DNA from 4 places in the Paenibacillus konkukensis genome. Region 1 is predicted to be linked to each of the others. Evidence: riboswitches for the same ligand, from Rfam matches in the RefSeq annotation. Region 1 holds a riboswitch; each other region holds the start of a gene.
The links. Region 1 has a riboswitch for cyclic di-AMP ahead of SK3146_RS34825 (APC family permease). Riboswitches for the same ligand answer to the same signal wherever they lie in the genome.
Positions count from the first base shown of each region.

Region 2: another riboswitch for cyclic di-AMP. It lies ahead of SK3146_RS22770 (hypothetical protein); the one in region 1 lies ahead of SK3146_RS34825 (APC family permease).
Region 3: another riboswitch for cyclic di-AMP. It lies ahead of SK3146_RS27670 (TrkH family potassium uptake protein); the one in region 1 lies ahead of SK3146_RS34825 (APC family permease).
Region 4: another riboswitch for cyclic di-AMP. It lies ahead of SK3146_RS20505 (C40 family peptidase); the one in region 1 lies ahead of SK3146_RS34825 (APC family permease).

Region 1 covers NZ_CP027059.1:7,942,316-7,946,526, reverse strand. The annotation lists gene SK3146_RS34825 (APC family permease) at 1-1,675, opposite strand, end outside; cyclic di-AMP (ydaO/yuaA leader) riboswitch at 1,779-1,918, opposite strand; gene SK3146_RS34820 (hypothetical protein) at 2,210-2,758, opposite strand; gene SK3146_RS34815 (oligogalacturonate lyase family protein) at 2,875-4,077, opposite strand.
Region 2 covers NZ_CP027059.1:5,202,749-5,206,959, reverse strand. The annotation lists gene kdpA (potassium-transporting ATPase subunit KdpA) at 1-1,507, opposite strand, end outside; gene kdpF (K(+)-transporting ATPase subunit F) at 1,670-1,723, opposite strand; gene SK3146_RS22770 (hypothetical protein) at 1,876-2,274, opposite strand; cyclic di-AMP (ydaO/yuaA leader) riboswitch at 2,401-2,557, opposite strand; cyclic di-AMP (ydaO/yuaA leader) riboswitch at 2,725-2,921, opposite strand; gene SK3146_RS22765 (response regulator transcription factor) at 3,164-3,766, opposite strand; gene SK3146_RS22760 (sensor histidine kinase) at 3,763-4,211, opposite strand, start outside.
Region 3 covers NZ_CP027059.1:6,354,332-6,358,542, reverse strand. The annotation lists gene SK3146_RS27680 (cation:proton antiporter) at 1-177, opposite strand, end outside; gene SK3146_RS27675 (potassium channel family protein) at 180-845, opposite strand; partial or broken gene SK3146_RS27670 (TrkH family potassium uptake protein) at 859-2,210, opposite strand; cyclic di-AMP (ydaO/yuaA leader) riboswitch at 2,274-2,429, opposite strand; gene SK3146_RS27665 (CPBP family intramembrane glutamic endopeptidase) at 2,687-4,211, shown strand, end outside.
Region 4 covers NZ_CP027059.1:4,728,918-4,733,128, forward strand. The annotation lists gene SK3146_RS20490 (SRPBCC family protein) at 1-173, shown strand, start outside; gene SK3146_RS20495 (STAS domain-containing protein) at 341-823, opposite strand; gene SK3146_RS20500 (NADPH-dependent FMN reductase) at 1,140-1,682, shown strand; gene SK3146_RS20505 (C40 family peptidase) at 2,101-2,568, opposite strand; cyclic di-AMP (ydaO/yuaA leader) riboswitch at 2,574-2,711, opposite strand; gene SK3146_RS20510 (hypothetical protein) at 3,154-3,969, opposite strand; gene SK3146_RS20515 (M1 family metallopeptidase) at 3,984-4,211, opposite strand, start outside.

The DNA of each region.
Region 1 (4,211 bases):
GCACATGCGCATCGATGCGGGCGATGAAATCGACCAAGGGCTTGATCAGCGTCCGGTAGCGCGATTTGAAGATGACGAGCCGCACTCCCGGGTTCCACTGCTCCCATTTTTCCTCCATCCGGTCTTCGTCCTCGTCCGAGTAGGACACATAGAATGCGATCACATTGGGCGACAGCGTCTTCGCATAGGAGATGGTCGAGGCCACGACCCGGTGAATGCCCGCGATAGGAACGATGATGATCGATTCTTTATGCGGCAGCGGTTCTCCCAGATCGAAGCGCAGCTGTTTGGCCACATCTTCATAGTGCTCGTAAATTTGGGTAATAAACCACAGCAGCACAGGAGTAAGCACGATCACGATCCAGGCGCCTTGGGCAAATTTGGTCACGCAAAAAATAATCAGCACCGCGAAGGAGACGATAGCGCCGAGCCCGTTGATCGCCAGCTTCCCCTGCCAGCCCTTCTGCTTCTCGCGCAGCCATTTGCGAACGAGCCCGCTTTGCGCCAGCGTAAACGAAAGAAATACTCCGATCGCATACAGCGGAATCAGCGCATCGGTCTTTCCCTTGAAGATGATCAGCAGCAGACTGGCCAGCACGCCCAGAGTGACGATGCCGAAATGGAACGATAAGCGGTCCCCGCGGTTGGCGAACATTCTCGGAAAATTTTTATCGACAGCCATAATGGAGGCCAATATCGGAAAACCGTTGAAGCTGGTGTTGGCCGCCAACGTCAAAATCATCATCGTCGCGATTTGCGTGGCGTAATACATCCATCCGCGGCCGAAAGCATGCTCCGTGACCATCGACAGAACGGAAGTATGCCCCTTCGGGTCGGGAGCGATGCCGTAAGCGATCGTTAGAACGGTAATCCCGCCAAATATAATGGCCAGCAGCGTGCCGAGCGATACGAGCGTTCGTTTGGCATTCGCCTGGGACGGGGTTTTGAAATGCGGCACCGCATCGGAGATCGCCTCGATGCCCGTCACCGCCGAACAGCCTGACGAGAACGCCTTAAGCAGTACGAACAGCGTTAAGCCCGCCGGCATCGATGTAGGAATCAGCTGGGATTCCCTGACATGCTCGGAGCCGGTAATAAGATCAAAGGCGCCTTTTCCGATCAGCACCAGTACGCACAGAATAAAGAAATACGTCGGGAAAGCGAACACCGTGCCGGATTCGGAAGTTCCCCGCAAGTTGAGCCAGACCATAATCCAGACAAGGAGCAGCGCGATCGGCACGATATATGGGATAGTGACCGGAAAAGCGGAGGTGATCGCCTGAACGCCGGCCGATACGGATACCGCTACCGTTAACGTATAATCGATTAACAACGACACGCCCGTCAGCCGCCCGAACGGGACCCCGAGATTTTCCTTCGACACCATATAGGCCCCGCCCCCGCCGGGATATGCGTCGATCACTTGACGATAGCTGACGACCAGCAGCGTGATCAGGATGATAATTCCGACGGCAATGGGCAGCGAATACGCAAAAGCTGCGGCTCCGAATACGGCCAAGGCAAGCAGAATTTGCTCGGTGCCGTAGGCTACGGAGGATAGCGCGTCGGAAGAAAGAATCGGCAGCGCTTTCCATACCGGCATTTTCTCCTGCTCCAGCTCATTGGATTTGAGCGGTCGTCCAAATACGATTCTCTTGATAGAATCCGATGTCATGATTACACCCTCAATTTGGCTGAAAGTTCATCTTCAAGAAAAATAAGGCGTTCTTACTATGCCCAAAAACAAAAAAATACACAAGGATAAACGCCTGTGCATTTTTCCTTCCCAGAAGCGCCTACGAGGTTAGCTGGCGGGTTAGAGCGTGAGAAGAGCGCTCTTCCATCGTCGAACGATAGATTCACCCCAAAATCGGTTGGTTCCCCCGTTTTTCCTAAGAAAACTCAGCGTTAAATTTTTTTCATGAATCGTATGATACTTCTTTTATTTCCTTAAGTAAATGAATTGAAACTGCCGAATTGCGCGATTATAAGTCAAAAAATCTGACAGCCTGCCGCCAGCTTCATTGACATGGATCATCGCATGAATTTTCTTGAGCAAACGCCGATTTGGAATCGCGACTTGACATTTCCTTTTTCGACAGGGGATTCGGCGAAAAAAAGAAGCATGATAGGGTCTGTTAAGGACGCTATCGATGCTTCCGGGTTCAAGTATATCATATATTTACATTTTATGTAATTTCGGCATCGTTTACGGAGAAGTTGTCGTCTCGGTCTTCACGGCCGGAGCCGACAGGTCGAATGTTTTATTCTCGTTAACGACGATGTTCTGGAACGCACCGTTATTGCTGACCCAACCGCTTGCCAAGAGGGACGCCGTTCCGGTATTCACTTCCACCGTGCCCATATAGACGCGTTCGTTGCACTGTTTGTGATTACCGAAATTAATATGGTACAGCCCTGTCGCATGGCCTGGTAAGCTCGCGGCTTTCCCCGGGACCAGCGTCGAACCGATATCGCGGTAAGACGAGCCCTCTTCTTTGAATTCGCTGCCGTCCTGCTGATACAAATGCAGCGTAATTTGCGCAGGCGATGCGGAAGTGTTGGACAGCTGCAGCGCGAAGTCCATATTTTGTTCGGTGCTGCAGAAATTGTTCATAGGAATGGAAAAGGCCATCTCGCTGGGCAGCGCAAGCTGCTGACGCTCGCTCGCCGAAGGTTCTACCGCCGCAGCAGGCAGCAGGAACATAAGGCTGAGAGCTATCGCAGGCATAACGGCCGCCTTCAGTTTGTTCTTCATTGCAAATCTCCTTTAGTCATATGATGTTTATACTCTTTACTGTAAAGGAGCCTGCGTCCGTTGTCCAGTCCTGCCGGTCCCATAACGGGATTTGCAAGCGCTGTCTGATGCCTGCGTTAATGGCTGCCGGGCAGTAAAGGCTGCTTCGGCAAGCTGTCGAAATCCGGAACGTCGATCAAGTACAAATTCCCGTATCCGGTCATATCGCTCGTAAACAGCACCTGCTTGCCGTCGGGGCTGAACCGCGGATGCACATGCAGCTTCTGCGCTTGAAAGCTGCCGCGATGCCTGCACAAAATGCGCGGACCTTCCAGAACGCCTTGATTGTTTTTCCACAGGCAGATCGTATCCTGGAATTGATCTCCGTGATAGGCGCTCGTCTGCTGCCCGTCCCCTACGATCAGCGAAGCGTCGTTGGAGTGTACGTGCATGTTTTGGAACGGGAAGGCGCTTTCGACCTTGTCCGTATTATCGTATTTGGTCGAGCCGATAAACTTGCCGTCCTTATTGCTGAGCGATTCGGTATATCCGTGATAGCCGATCGTCACTCCGTCCGCATGCCAATATTCATGCCCTACGAAGACGTTATCCTCCGATGGGCGGATTTTCCAATATTCGCCGGTCTCGATATTCAGGCACCAAATGCGGTGGTCGACCAAATCCCACGGGCCTTCGTGACAGAAGCTGAGCAGATGCGGCTGCGTCGGCGACGTGTTGACGTGCCCGATCCAGACTTTATCTTCATGGATAATCTGCGATTCACCGCCGGCAGCGGGAATTTTGACGATTTTGCAATGAGGCTTGGCCCTCGCGGTCTCTTCGAAGCCGATATATCCGGCGCCGAGCGAAGTCGGAATCCGGTCCGACAAATCTTCTTTGATGCAGGTGCATACCCATGCCCCGTCGGCGGTACAGCTCAGATTGCCGAGATTGAATCCATCCGGCGCCGTATACAGCACCTTCTCTTCGAGCGTCGTCAGATGGATGGAGAGCAGCTGCTTGTCTTTCGTAAAATACGCTTCCGTGCCGTTCGGATTAATAAAGGCGTTTTGCAGCCCGACGGCCGTCCCGGCGGGAAAATCGGTCAATTGGGTAATCTCTCCGTTCGTCAAATCCAAACTGTACAAATTCGTGGCATTGAGCCGGTCCGACCCGAACAGCAGCTTCGTGCCGTTGTCGTACCAGCCGTCATTCGTAAAGTAAAGATGGAAGCTGTGCGCCATATAATTCGTCAGCTGTTTCATCGGAAGCCCTGTAATCAGATCCTTGGTCTCCCGCCATTCTGCAGGCCATGTTTTCCCTTTTCCGTTAGAACTCATCGTGCCACCCCATTCATTAGTCTGATCTTGCTACAACCAGATTATAGGATCGTCTCTTTTCGGACAACGCCACTTTTTTGTTTCGGTGCCCGGAGGGGATTGCACTTTCTTTCTTCTTTTGGACTTTTTTGATT
Region 2 (4,211 bases), 2.7 Mb from region 1:
CGGCTAACAAAGCGATCATGGAAATGTACCGGCCCAGCAGCATGACAATCCCGGTGGATATATTCCAGAACGGCGTGTTGTCGCCCAGCCCTTCGAAGCCCGAGCCGTTATTGGCGGCCGATGAGGCATATTCGTACAGCACCTGAGTAATCCCGTGAAAGCCCGGATTCGAGATCGCCGCCTTGCCCAGCTCCGCCGCCAAGGCGATGCCCGTCGGGGCAAGAATGATGAGCGGATGCGCCAGAATAGCTATAGCGATCAGCTTCATTTCGCGCGGTTCTATCTTGCGTCCCAGAAACTCCGGCGTCCGGCCAACCATCAATCCGGCGAGGAAAACGGCCAGCATCGCGTACATAAGCATATTCACCAGTCCGACGCCTTTGCCGCCAAAGACGCAATTCAGCATCATAAGCGCCAGCGGCGTAATGCCTCCGAGCGGCGTCAGCGTATCGTGCATATTATTGACCGAGCCTGTGGTAGCTGCTGTCGTAACCGTGGTGAACAATGCCGATTGCGCGATGCCGAAGCGCACCTCCTTGCCCTCCATGCTGCCTTGGGACGCGTCGATTCCCAGTCTGTTCAAAACCGGATTGCCTGCCGACTCCGCAGCGTATACCAGCGACAGAAACAGCAGAAACAAAATCATCATCGCCGAAAAAATAACCCATCCCTGCTTGCGGTTCCGTGCAAACAGCCCGTACGTATAAGGAAGCGCAGCGGATAACGACCACATCGATAAAATTTCAATCACATTCGTTAAAGCGCTCGGATTTTCGAACGGATGCGCCGAGTTCACGCCGAAGAAGCCGCCTCCGTTCGTTCCGAGATGCTTGATCGCCTCAAGCGAAGCTACCGGCCCGATCGCTATATGCTGCTCGCCGCCTTCGAGCGTATTCACCGTCAGCGCAGGCTGCAGCGTCTGCGGAACCTGAAGCGCTACAAGCGTCAGCGTTACGATGAGCGCCAGCGGAAAAAACACCCGCACATGCGCCTTCACGAAATCTTCGAAAAAGTTGCCGATTCTTTCGCCTCTGCTTGTCACGCCCCGCACGAACGCAATGGCGACGCATAGCCCCGTCGCCGCCGACGTAAACATCATCATCGTGATGACAGCCATTTGCGAAAAGTACGACAAGCCCGTTTCCCCGCTGTAATGCTGGAGATTCGTGTTCGTCATGAAGCTGATGACGGTATTGAAGGCAAGTGTCTGCTCCATATTGCCGATACCGTTCGGGTTGAGCGGCAGCAAAGTTTGCAGTCTAAGAATCAAGTAACCGGCTCCTACCAGAACAATATTCGTCACAATAAAGCTTAGCCCGTACATCTTCCAAGTCATGCCTGAACGGTTTTTCAATCCGGTAACGGCATAGATCGCTTTTTCTATCGGGGCGAACCAGCGATCCGTGCGGTTCGCTTCATTGGAGAAGACATGATATAAATACGTTCCCAACGGTTTGACGAGCAAGATCAAGATGACGATAACAATCGCGATCTGCAGTATTCCCATGTTTTTTTCCTCCTAAGAGCTTTTCTCCCCGGATTTCTTGAATGGCTAGCCCTTGAAAGGATTGAAATCCGGAGACAAAGGCGACAGCTTACGCTTCTCCAGATTGCCTTCGCTTAGCGAAGTCTGCTTTTTCACCATGCTTCTAGAGCTTTTCGCTCCCTCTCAAAATTTTTCCGGATGAATCAGGGCGTACGCCAAGTACACGAACAAGAACATCGTGACGGCAGCGACCAATATCATTTGCTATCGCCTCCCGTTTCCGCAACGACCCGGCCGCACCAGGTCATAAAGCCATAGAACAGCCCGTACATAGCCGCGAGCATCGCAATCATGCATATATCCAGCATAGGAACGCCTCCAGCGTTTGTTTATTCGATTAAAAAAGAAACATCTTGGCTTGAAGTATGGATGACATGGTCTGCGCCAAGTCCACGATACACCAGCCTCGGATTCATATGACGAGTAATGACGTAAATATCTTTGGAAGTCCACGTGCGGCATATTTGAATGAGCCGGCAGCACAGATTTAACGAGCTTTCGAACAGGAACACCCGTCCGATCGGCAGCTCAGGCAAAAGCCAAGACTCGCATTCCGAGGTGTCTACCCGTATAAAATGCTTGACACCCAGCTTACGGAGCCTCCCTGCTTCCGCTCGGCTGTTCGTGATCGCCGCAAACGGGATTCCTTTCGCCAAAAGCAGCCGGACGAAGCTTTCGCCGGTTTTATTAGGCGCCGATACGAGTATGAACTCTTGCACGGCAATCATCTTTTTCTCCTCCTATTCTCTCAAGAGAAGGCAGACAAATAAAAAGAAGCCTGCGAAAAGAGGGGTCTCTTCTCGCGGCTTCTTTGGAAAGCACAGCAAACACAGCTGTGCAAGCACACGATCATCGTTGCCTCTCTCGGTACGCTGACGAGGTTAGCTGTCGGATTCGGGCGTGAGAGTCGCCCTACCCAGCGCATGTCGGCTGGGATTCACCCCATGGGCCTGCCAAGGCCCTTTGGTTCCCCCGCTCCCTGTTTATTCAGGGATTAAGCGTTATAACTGCTTATCGGTCTGATGAAAAAAACTCGATTCATTTTTCCAAAAAACAATTCCATTTTTCACAAATGGGCGCAAAAAAACCACAGAGGCTTGGGAGCCTTGTGGCCGTTTAAACGATCACAAGCTTCATCATCCTCTCTCCATTAGACCATCGTCTTCAACAACCAAGAAGCCGATGTCCTTCCACGCTGACGAGGTTAGCTGTCGGATTCGGGCGGTGAGAGTCGCCCTACCTGCGGATGCAAGCTAGCTTTGCATCGCGCTAGGATTCACCCCGGCATCGATATTTCCGGCTCTCACACCGAAAAATACCGCTGCAATGGTTCCCCCGCTTTCCCTGAATAAGGGAAATTAAGCGATCAGAATTTGGAAACTTTGTTTTTTCAAATCATGAATTGTATATTACGCCTGTTGCAGGCTGCTGTAAAGAACAGCCGACAGACCTATGCGGCGAATTTCAACGAACGAATAGGATGGCAGCGCTTACTTCCATCCTGATCTTCATATAACTGCTTCCCGCTCACTCTATCTTCGTTTTACGCAATTTGGAGCGGCTTGTTTCCCGCTGGTCTTCCCCCTTAAGGGAATGCAGTTAAAACGAAAACGGCCGCTACTTGAGCCAGCCGTTTTTCTCCGCTATGCTGATCGCGTCGATCCGGTTTTTCGCCTCCAATTTCTGCATAATTTCCGATATATAATTTCGCACCGTTCCGCCGGAAAGAAACAGCGATTTGGCGATCTCGCCCGCCGACAAGCCTTCGGCAACCAGCCTAAGCACCTCCCGCTCCCGTTCGGTCAGCGGATTCTCCGCCTCCCAGAACGTAAGCGACAGCTCGGGGCTAATCGCCCGGCCCCCGGCATGGACTTTGCGCAGCGCCTCGCCCAGTTCGTCGATCGGCGAATCCTTGAGCAAGAAGCCGTGAACGCCCGCTTTGATCGCCCGCTGAAAATAACCGGAGCGGGAGAAGGTCGTCAGGATGACGATGCGGCAAGGATGCCCCTGCTCCTTCAGCCGCTCGGCGACATCGAGCCCTGTCATACGCGGCATTTCAATATCCATGATGCACAGATCGGGTCCCAGCTCCAGAATCAGCCGCATCGCCTCTTCCCCGTTCTCGGCCTGCCCGATCACTTCCACATCGTCCTCCAAGTCCAGCAGCGCGCTAAGCGCTCCCCGCAGCATCCCTTGGTCCTCTGCAATTATCACTTTCATTGCGCGTTCTCCCCCGATTTCTGATGTTTGACGATTTTGGGCACGGTGAACGTTACGGTCGTTTCTTGTCCTTCCTCCGCTTGAAACGTCAGCTTGCCGTCGATCAAGTCCAGCCGTTCCTTCATCCCCAGCAGTCCCCGCCCGGAAGAGGGGGTAGGACAGGAGGCGCGCCGCAATCCTTCTCCATTATCGCTTACCGTCACCGTAATCCCGCTGTCGTCTTCATGTAAGGCGATGCGGCAGAGCGAAGCCTTGCTGTGCTTCACCACATTGGTCACGGCCTCGCGCAGACACATCCCCAATATATTTTGAATGAGCGGCGAAGCATCCAGTCCGGCGAAATCCCCTTCGGTCTCGACCCCGATTCGGGCCGCGGCCAATATTTGCCGCGCATGGCGGATTTCATCGTGAATCGAAACGGCGTTCATTCCCGACACCAGTTCCC
Region 3 (4,211 bases), 1.6 Mb from region 1:
GCTCGTCTCGCTCACCCAATGCAGCCCTTGCCCTACGATCATCCCGGCGATGAGGAACAGCGCCACATCCGGCAGCTTCATCAGGCCCGCCAGGCGGCCGAACAGCATACCCAAACCAAGAATAAGAATTAATAATAACAACACATGGTGAATCATCTCTGCGGCTTCATTGTTCATAGTTATAAATTGATAACTTCGCTCTCGAAGGATTCGATTTGATCGTTCGTTCCGATAATGACCATAACGTCCTGTTCTTCCAGCATGTCCGCCGCGCTAGGGGCGATGATGACGCCGTGCTTCTTGTTGATCGCCACGACGCTGCAGCCGTACTTGGCCCGCGGGTCCAAATCTTTCAAGCACCGTCCTGACAGCCGTTTGGGCACGGACAGCTCGACGATCGTATAGTCGTTGGACAGCTCGATGTAATCGAGCAAATTCGGCGAGACCAGCTGATGCGCGACCCGAATTCCCATATCCCGCTCCGGAAAAATCACCCGGTCGACGCCGATCTTCTGCAGCACCTTGCCGTGCAGCTCGGAAAGCGCCTTGGTAACGACCGTCTTGACGCCGATATCCTTCAGCAGAATCGCGGTCAAAATGCTGGCTTGAATGTCGTCGCCGATCGCCACGATAGCGCAGTCGAAATTGCGGATGCCGAGCGATCTCAGCACGTCCTCGTCCGTCGAATCGGCCGTCACGACATGCGTCAGCGTGTCGCTCATCTCGTCGACGGCTTCCTCGTCCTTATCGATGCCCAGCACCTCGTACCCCAAATTGATCAATTCCTTCGCCAGAGAAGAGCCGAATCTGCCCAGCCCGATGACGACATACTGACTACGTTTCATTGTTTTTGTACCCCTATCCAATCGTAATTTTCCCTTCCGGGTATCTATACAGCTCTTTTTCCGTTTTCGGTCCGAGCGCGTATGCCAACGTAAGCGGCCCCAAGCGGCCGGCAAACATCATCAAACTGATCAATATTTTGCCGACGAGGCTCAAATCGGTCGTCATTCCCATCGTGAGACCGACGGTGCCGAAAGCCGAGGTCACTTCGAACAAAATCATCAGAAACGGGTGCCCCTCCGTCGTCGACAAAATCATCGCGACGAACACGACGAGGAATAGAGCGATCATCGTCAGCGTGATGGCTTTCAAAATCCGGTCTTTACCGAGGCGGTAACGGAACAGCACGATGTCCTCTTTCCCGCGCACCATGGCGATCATCGCGCCGATCAGCGTCGTGAAGGTGGTCGTCTTGATCCCTCCCCCGTCGAGCCCGGCGAAGCCCCGATGAACATCAGGATGATCATGAAAAATTGCGTCGCCTGGCGCAAGCTGCCGAGATCGACGGTATTGGCTCCCGCCGTCCGCGGCGTCACCGACTGGAAGAAGGCGGCCCATATTTTGCCTGACCAGCTCAGCGAGCCCAGCGTCTTGGCATTGCTGTATTCAAATATATAAATGACCAGGGCGCCGGCGATAATCAGCGCACCGGTTGCGCTAAGCACTACTTTGGAATGGAGCGACAGCCGCTTGCGCTTTTTGAACTCCAGCAGATCCGACATGACGACGAAGCCGATGCCGCCCAGCACGATAAGCCCCATTGTGACGAGGTTGACGACCGGATCGCCCACGAATGAGGTTAAGCTGCTGAACGGTCCGTTAACCGAACCGAACAAATCGAAGCCTGCGTTATTGAAAAACGATATCGCATGCCAGAAGCCGAAATAAATGCCCTTGGCAGGCCCTAACTGCAGCGACCAGCGAATCGAGAAAATAATGGCGCCGACCAGCTCGATGGTCAGCGAATACCGGATCACTTTGCGGATCAGCCGCACGATCCCCTCCATGCTTCCCTGATTCAACGACTCCTGCAAAACGAGCCGTTCCTTGAGAGAAATTCGTTTTTTCAGCGCAAAAGCAAACAGCGTCGCCATCGACATAAATCCGAGCCCTCCGACCTGGATCAGCGCGATAATGACGATCTGTCCGAACTTGGAAAAAAACGTGCCCGTATCCACGACGACCAGCCCCGTAACACAAGTCGCCGAAGTAGCCGTAAAGAAAGCGTCGAGAAATGGCAGCGGCTCTCCGGAGGCGGAGGCGACCGGCAGCGAGAGCAGCGCGGCGCCGATCAAAATGATGGCGGCGAAACCGATCACGAGAATTTGCGGCGGAGTCAGCTCGATTTTTTTTATGGCGGATGTCATATTTCACCTCGGCGAATGTTTTAGGGCAACAAAAAAAGACACTGGAAACCCAATGTCATCATAATAGGTTCCTGCGATAGCCTACGAGGTTAGCTGACGGATTCGGGTCACAGCACCCTATCGTTTCCATTGCGATGTTTCGTCGGCAATGGAATCGAATTCACCCCTTACTGCAAATGGTTCCCCCGTTTTCGATAAGAAATTCGGCTTCGTATTCAATTGATATGAATTATAATGTTCTTTCATTATAAGTACAAAGTCGCTTTGGCTCGAAATCAAACGATAAACAAGTCAATACTTGACCTGGCATGAAGCGGGGGAAGCCTCCGCGCTGCTTTTCAGCGTTTTGCCCCTCGTAGCTCGTAATTTCATTGGATTTCCGCTGTGCATCTATGCTAAGTTTAATGAATACAATGTACTTATATTCCATACCCTTTTCACAATATCGCCCATTCTACGGTAAGGAGAATTTCATAGTGAAACCAATTGCGGAATCTTCTCTGCTGAAATTGGCAGTTTTCGGAATCATCCTCTATTTGGCCGTCCTGTTCGGCTCCTCTTGGCTGCATCCGGAGGATGCCGCGGAAACCGGCGAGTCGCTGCCGAAGGTGACCAAGCAGCAGGCGGCGGACGCAGCCGTCCGATTCGTACGCGACCGCTTTTCCCTTGCGGAAGACTATGCGGCGAGCACGCTGTTCCAGTCCCACTCGGACCGCAGCGGATATTTGCAGAAGGAGCAGCTGCTGGAAACTTATCTGAAAAGCTATCCGGACTACCCGATCGACTATTTCGAAGTCGAAATTAACGAGAACGGCACAGGGAAAACCTACTATGTAGATGTGGATTTCGCGAATCTGCGCATCCTCGGCTGGTCGGCCTTCACCTCCCCGGCGGCGAAGCGGCAGACCGTCTCGTCCGAAGCCTCCGATCCGCGGGAGGCGGCCGAGCGGACGATGGCGGAGCAGGGGTATTCGCCCGCCGACTTTAGCGAGGCAAGCCCGCTCGACCCCGAAGACCGGCAAAAAACGTCGGCGCTCGGCACCGGTTTCGTCTACATAAGCAAAAGCAAGCAAATCGGCGAAGCCAGGCTGCGGCTGCTCCTGGCCGTATCCGAAGGAAAGACGACCGCGTTCCATGCCGACTTCGGCATTCCCGCCTCGTTCAAGAGCTGGCAGGACGAGCAGAACGACAATGCTTCCACGATGACGCGCATCAGCATGCTGGCTTCGCTCCTGATGGCGGCGGCGGCTCTGGTCGTCGTGATTCGCTACCGCAGGCAAATCACCTTCCGCCGCGGTCTGTTTCTGACCGCCTCGTTTCTGGCTATCTACATCACGAACAATTTCAACATGATTCCGGCGCTGCGAACGATGCACTCGAACGGACCGTCGCAGTGGGAGGCGACGTTCAATCTGTGGTTTCTGAACATTGTCATCGCGCTGATGGCCGTCAGCGTCTACTTCTCCTTCTTGGCGGGCAGGCATATGTGGAAGCGGCGCGGCTGGATCACCTGGCCGGTATGGGCTAACGACGGCTTCGGACGCCATGCAAGAAGCGCTATGTTCCGCGGCTATCTGCTGTGCCTGTTCATTCTCGGCATTCAGCAGACGCTCTACTTTATTGCCGGCGAATATTTCGACGTCTGGGCTGTCAACGATCCGTCAGACTCCGTGCTGAATATGACGGTGCCCGGCCTGTTCCCGCTGATGGCGTGGGCCGCGGCGATTTCCGAGGAAGCGGTCTACCGGCTGTTCGGCATCGCCATTTTCCTGAAGCTGGTCAGAAACCGCTTCGCGGCGGTATTGATCCCAGGCATGATTTGGGCGCTAAGCCATACGCAGTATCCGATTTATCCCGTTTATACGCGATTTATCGAAGTGACGATCATCGGCCTTATCTTCGGCTATGCCTTCCTGAAATACGGGTTTATGACCGTGCTGTTCGCTCATGCGTCGATGGACAGCATTCTAATGGGGCTGTCGCTGTTCGACGGGGAGCATT
Region 4 (4,211 bases), 3.2 Mb from region 1:
GAGTCACGCTGACTCTGGAGACGGTGGGGGGCAGCACCAAGGTGACGCTGATCAACGATCAATGGCCGGAGAATCATCCTTCTTACGAGAATACCAAAGAGAGCTGGCCGATGATTCTCAGCAATATCAAATCGTATGTGGAGACAGGTAAAACGCTCGATTTCGGCTGGTAAACCGAAGCGAACAAACTGAGGCTGCCGGAATAAAGGAAGAGCCCCGCGTAGGGGAAGGGATAGGGCTGTAATAAGCTGAAAGCGGCTTAGTGCAGCCTTTTTTGCGTGTTTAACGCGTAACATAAATCATAAGTTCGATTTGATCCAAGAAGCTAAGTTAACTAGGGCTAGAAAGTAATCCGCGCTGCCTTCGGTACGGCATGGGGGTTATCCGAACTGCTTACGCGCTGCTCAATAGCGTATTCGTCGGGATAGATCATTATATAGCGGGTTATCCCGACGAGGCGAAACAAGGCTCCGCATGACGGATGCAAACCGTGGGCAAACACCCGCGAACCGTCGTCCGTAACGGCCCGGGCCAAGCGAACAAGCACGGACAGGCCGCCGCTGTCGACATACCCGACTTTTTGAAAATTGATAATCAGCGTCGTAGATCCGCCTCTTAATCGGGTTCGCTCATCGCGATAGGTCAGCAAATCGGCTTCGGCTTCCGCTGTTACATTCCCGCGAAGCTCCAAGACGAGCGAGGTTTTCGAATGCTTGCCTTGGATCAAGAGCGGGCTGTCGTTATGCGGGAGCTTCTTGTCTTCGGGAGATCTCCCGCCAGAGCTTGACGCTTCCTTGCCGGCGAATGCGGCATTCTCCAGCAAGAACTGCTTCGTTTCCGGAAGAGGCTGGCTTCCCAGCTCGTACTTAAGCTTTCTTGGCTGGTTCCTGCTCGGAGTCGTTACGTTCGGTATCGGGTTGATTTGGATAATTCCGTATTTTTACGCGGCTCCGGCCGCTTGACTCTCTCATTAACGTGACGGTTTATAATGAAGCGATCCGCCGAGGGAGAATTGGAACGGATTAAGCGGTCGCCTGTGTAGAGGGATTCTCCAAGAGCGAGTGGATATCTCTATCGACCGCAGGCCACGAATGAATCACTATACTTTTAGAGGCGGGAAAAGAAGGAGGTATTTCAAAGTGACGAACATTGTAACGATTTCCGGCAGCCTGCGTAAACAGTCATGGAATACGGCGCTGCTGAAGGCTTGCGCGGCGTTGGCGCCGGAAGGGATGAAGCTGTCGTTATATGAAGGGATAGGAGACTTGCCGCATTTTAACCCGGAAATGGATGGGGATGAGGCGGTTGCAGCCGTCGTATCTTGGCGGGAAGCGCTTCGCGCAGCCGATGCCGTCCTTGTCTGCACGCCGGAGTACGCCGCGGGAGTTCCGGGAAGTCTCAAAAACGCCTTGGATTGGATCGTATCGTCCGGGGAGTTCCTCGGCAAACCGACTGCGGTTATCAGCGCTTCTCCGTCTGCTGCGGGCGGCGAGAAGGCGCACGCTTCGCTGCTGCTGACGCTCAATATAATGAGCGCCCGCATTCCGGACGGGGCTTCGCTGCGAATCCCGTTCATCAGTAAAAAGCTGGATGCACAAGGAGGCCTCACCGACCCGGATATGGAAAAGGATCTTCGGCTTCTGCTTAACGCATTAAGCGATGCCGTTTCGAGTCCGCAGTAAGGCGATGCCGGCGCCCTCGAGTGTCTGTCCGAACGGCTGCACCGCCTGAGGCAGAGTGGTGACGGCATCCCGTTGCCACCCCGTTCGGGGGCCTTTACCTTCTTTACTGCAGGGGGATTTCAAAGGCAGCCGTACCTTAGTGGGAAACGCTAGGATCATGTCTTAGTACCTCCTAATAAAAAATGCTTCCAAAATGGAGTTATTCTAGCTATAATGAAGAAAAGCTCCTATTCGGAGCTTTGCCAACGAAGTGTGGTCCTGCGTAAGAAGCAGCCTGTCATACCGTTAAGGACCGCCTCCAGAGCGAGCTAGCGCAAAGGCATACTTTAACGAAAAAAAAGCCCTTAAGGCTTGTCCGGCACGTGGGGCGTGACGGAAACAAACGCTTAAGGGCTGCATGAAGGAACCACTCGAAATATTACTTGTCGGTCATCACTTGCTGATACTGGTCGTCCGACAAAATGCGCTTTGCGGTTACGAAGCGTTTCGTATAGTACGAGTCGCTAAGCTTGGTTACCGTAACGCCTTTGTTTGTCGCGGAATGGTAGAACTTACCGTCCCCGACGTAGATGCCGACATGAGAGATTCCTTTGCCATCCGTGTTATAAAACACGAGATCGCCAGGGCGAAGATCATCTTGGGCTACTGTCGTACCGATTTCTGCTTGTCCTTTTGACGTGTGAGGCAAGTCGATATCGAATTTTGCGAAAACAAAGGAAGTGTAGCCTGAGCAGTCGAAGCCCTTCGTCGTGGTTCCTGCCCACTTATAAGGCACTCCAAGTTCTTCGTTCACGGCTTGACTTAGCGGCGTTTCCGCAAAAGCGCTTCCTGCTTGAAAGCTGCAAAACAGTGCCACAGATACGGCAAATCCAAACAACTTCTTCAAAAGAAATAGTCCCCTTCCGGTGCCTACGAGGTTAGCTTAAGGGTTCGGTTGAAGGTTCCCTATGATCACTTTAAGACGAGATCAATTCACCCGGGTCTGGATCCCCCGTTTCCCAATCTGTGGAAATTCGGCAATATGTACGATTTTTTTGAGTCGAATACAATATTTCGATGAAAACCGCATTTTTCCTTCCGCTGTCACAAAAAATTCACAATTAATGCGTATTTTTTGAAACCTTTTAGAGTCGAACCATGAACATACAATAAATGTAAGGGTTTTCCTTGGGGAATGAACGAAAATTTCGCTGCAGAGGCAAGGGGAGACAGAAGAGGTTTCGACAAATGCCGATAGACTTTGACAAAAGGAAGAATGAGAAGCTAGGGGCGTTTTGCGAAGGCCTATGGATATAGGCCCTAAGGCACTGGATTTTGTAAGGGGATAGGCATGTCCGGAACATACCGGAGCTATTTTGATGCGATAAAATAAAAAAACCTTCCTTCATCACTGTAATTGTGATTCGGGAAGGTTTTTCTTACGTTCGGTCGCAGGCTCGCGCCGGGAGGCGATTGCCGGATGGCCGGAGCTCTATTCGCTCTTGGCGCTCCACAGGGCATACTGCGTCGAGATAGCCCATAGCTTGCAGAACATATGGATCAATCGGTACACCTGATAGCCGAGCAGGGCGAGAAAGCCGGTCCAGATCATAGCGGAGGCCATAACGGCCGTGGACACGGCCAAGATGACGATGAGCAGAGCTGCCGCAAGCACCAGGATCGGGAACAGATTGCGCAGGAGAAGTGTTAGAGCGAAAAGCGACGATTTGCCGCTGATCCGCCCGAACTGCAAATACATGAAGACCGTCTGCATGAGGAAGGTATACACTCCGTAGGCGATGAGCAGCGGCAGCACTTCCTGCGCGATGGCATAGATGGTGGCGTGTTTGCCGTAAATATCGACAGTCTTGGGTACGAGCCAATACAGAGGCGCAAGCTGCAAAGCGATCTGAAGGACGTACAGGAGGAAGAAGGGGAGGGCGAACTCCCTCATGCCCTGTACGAAGCGGTAGCCGGCGTTCAATTCGGTATGCTGCAGGGAGTAGTACACCCCGGCGTTAAGCAGCGGGCTCAGCAGCATGCGTGCGATAAGCAGGCACAATCCCCATCCGACATAGCTGTCGATAAGATCGGTCTTCATCAGCTGAAACTGTCCTTCGATCCAGAACATGTGGACGGCTTGCCGTTCCAGCTCCGGGCCCGGGTAGCGGTGGAGCAGGGGAACAATGATCGAGCGGATCATTTCATAGAGCGCCAGTCCCCACAATAAATTGTAGATGAATAAGGTGCAAACGACGAATGGCTGGTTCCAGGTCAGATGCCAACCGTTTTTTACCGTTTTCCACATAGGTACCGTTCACCTCACCATGCGACCCATCCGAATAAGGTCTCGATTAATTTGACGACTCCCAGATTCCAGCGAATCGACAGCTTGGAATCGACATTCGTTTTCATAAAGCTGTTAATTCGTTTGTTCTCCAGCACGATGGAATGCTGCGAATCGACGACCGCATAATCCAGCGGAGCCGTATGGTTCAGCTTGAACAGCACATCCGCGTCGATGCCGTCCCATGTTTTATCGATCTGCGA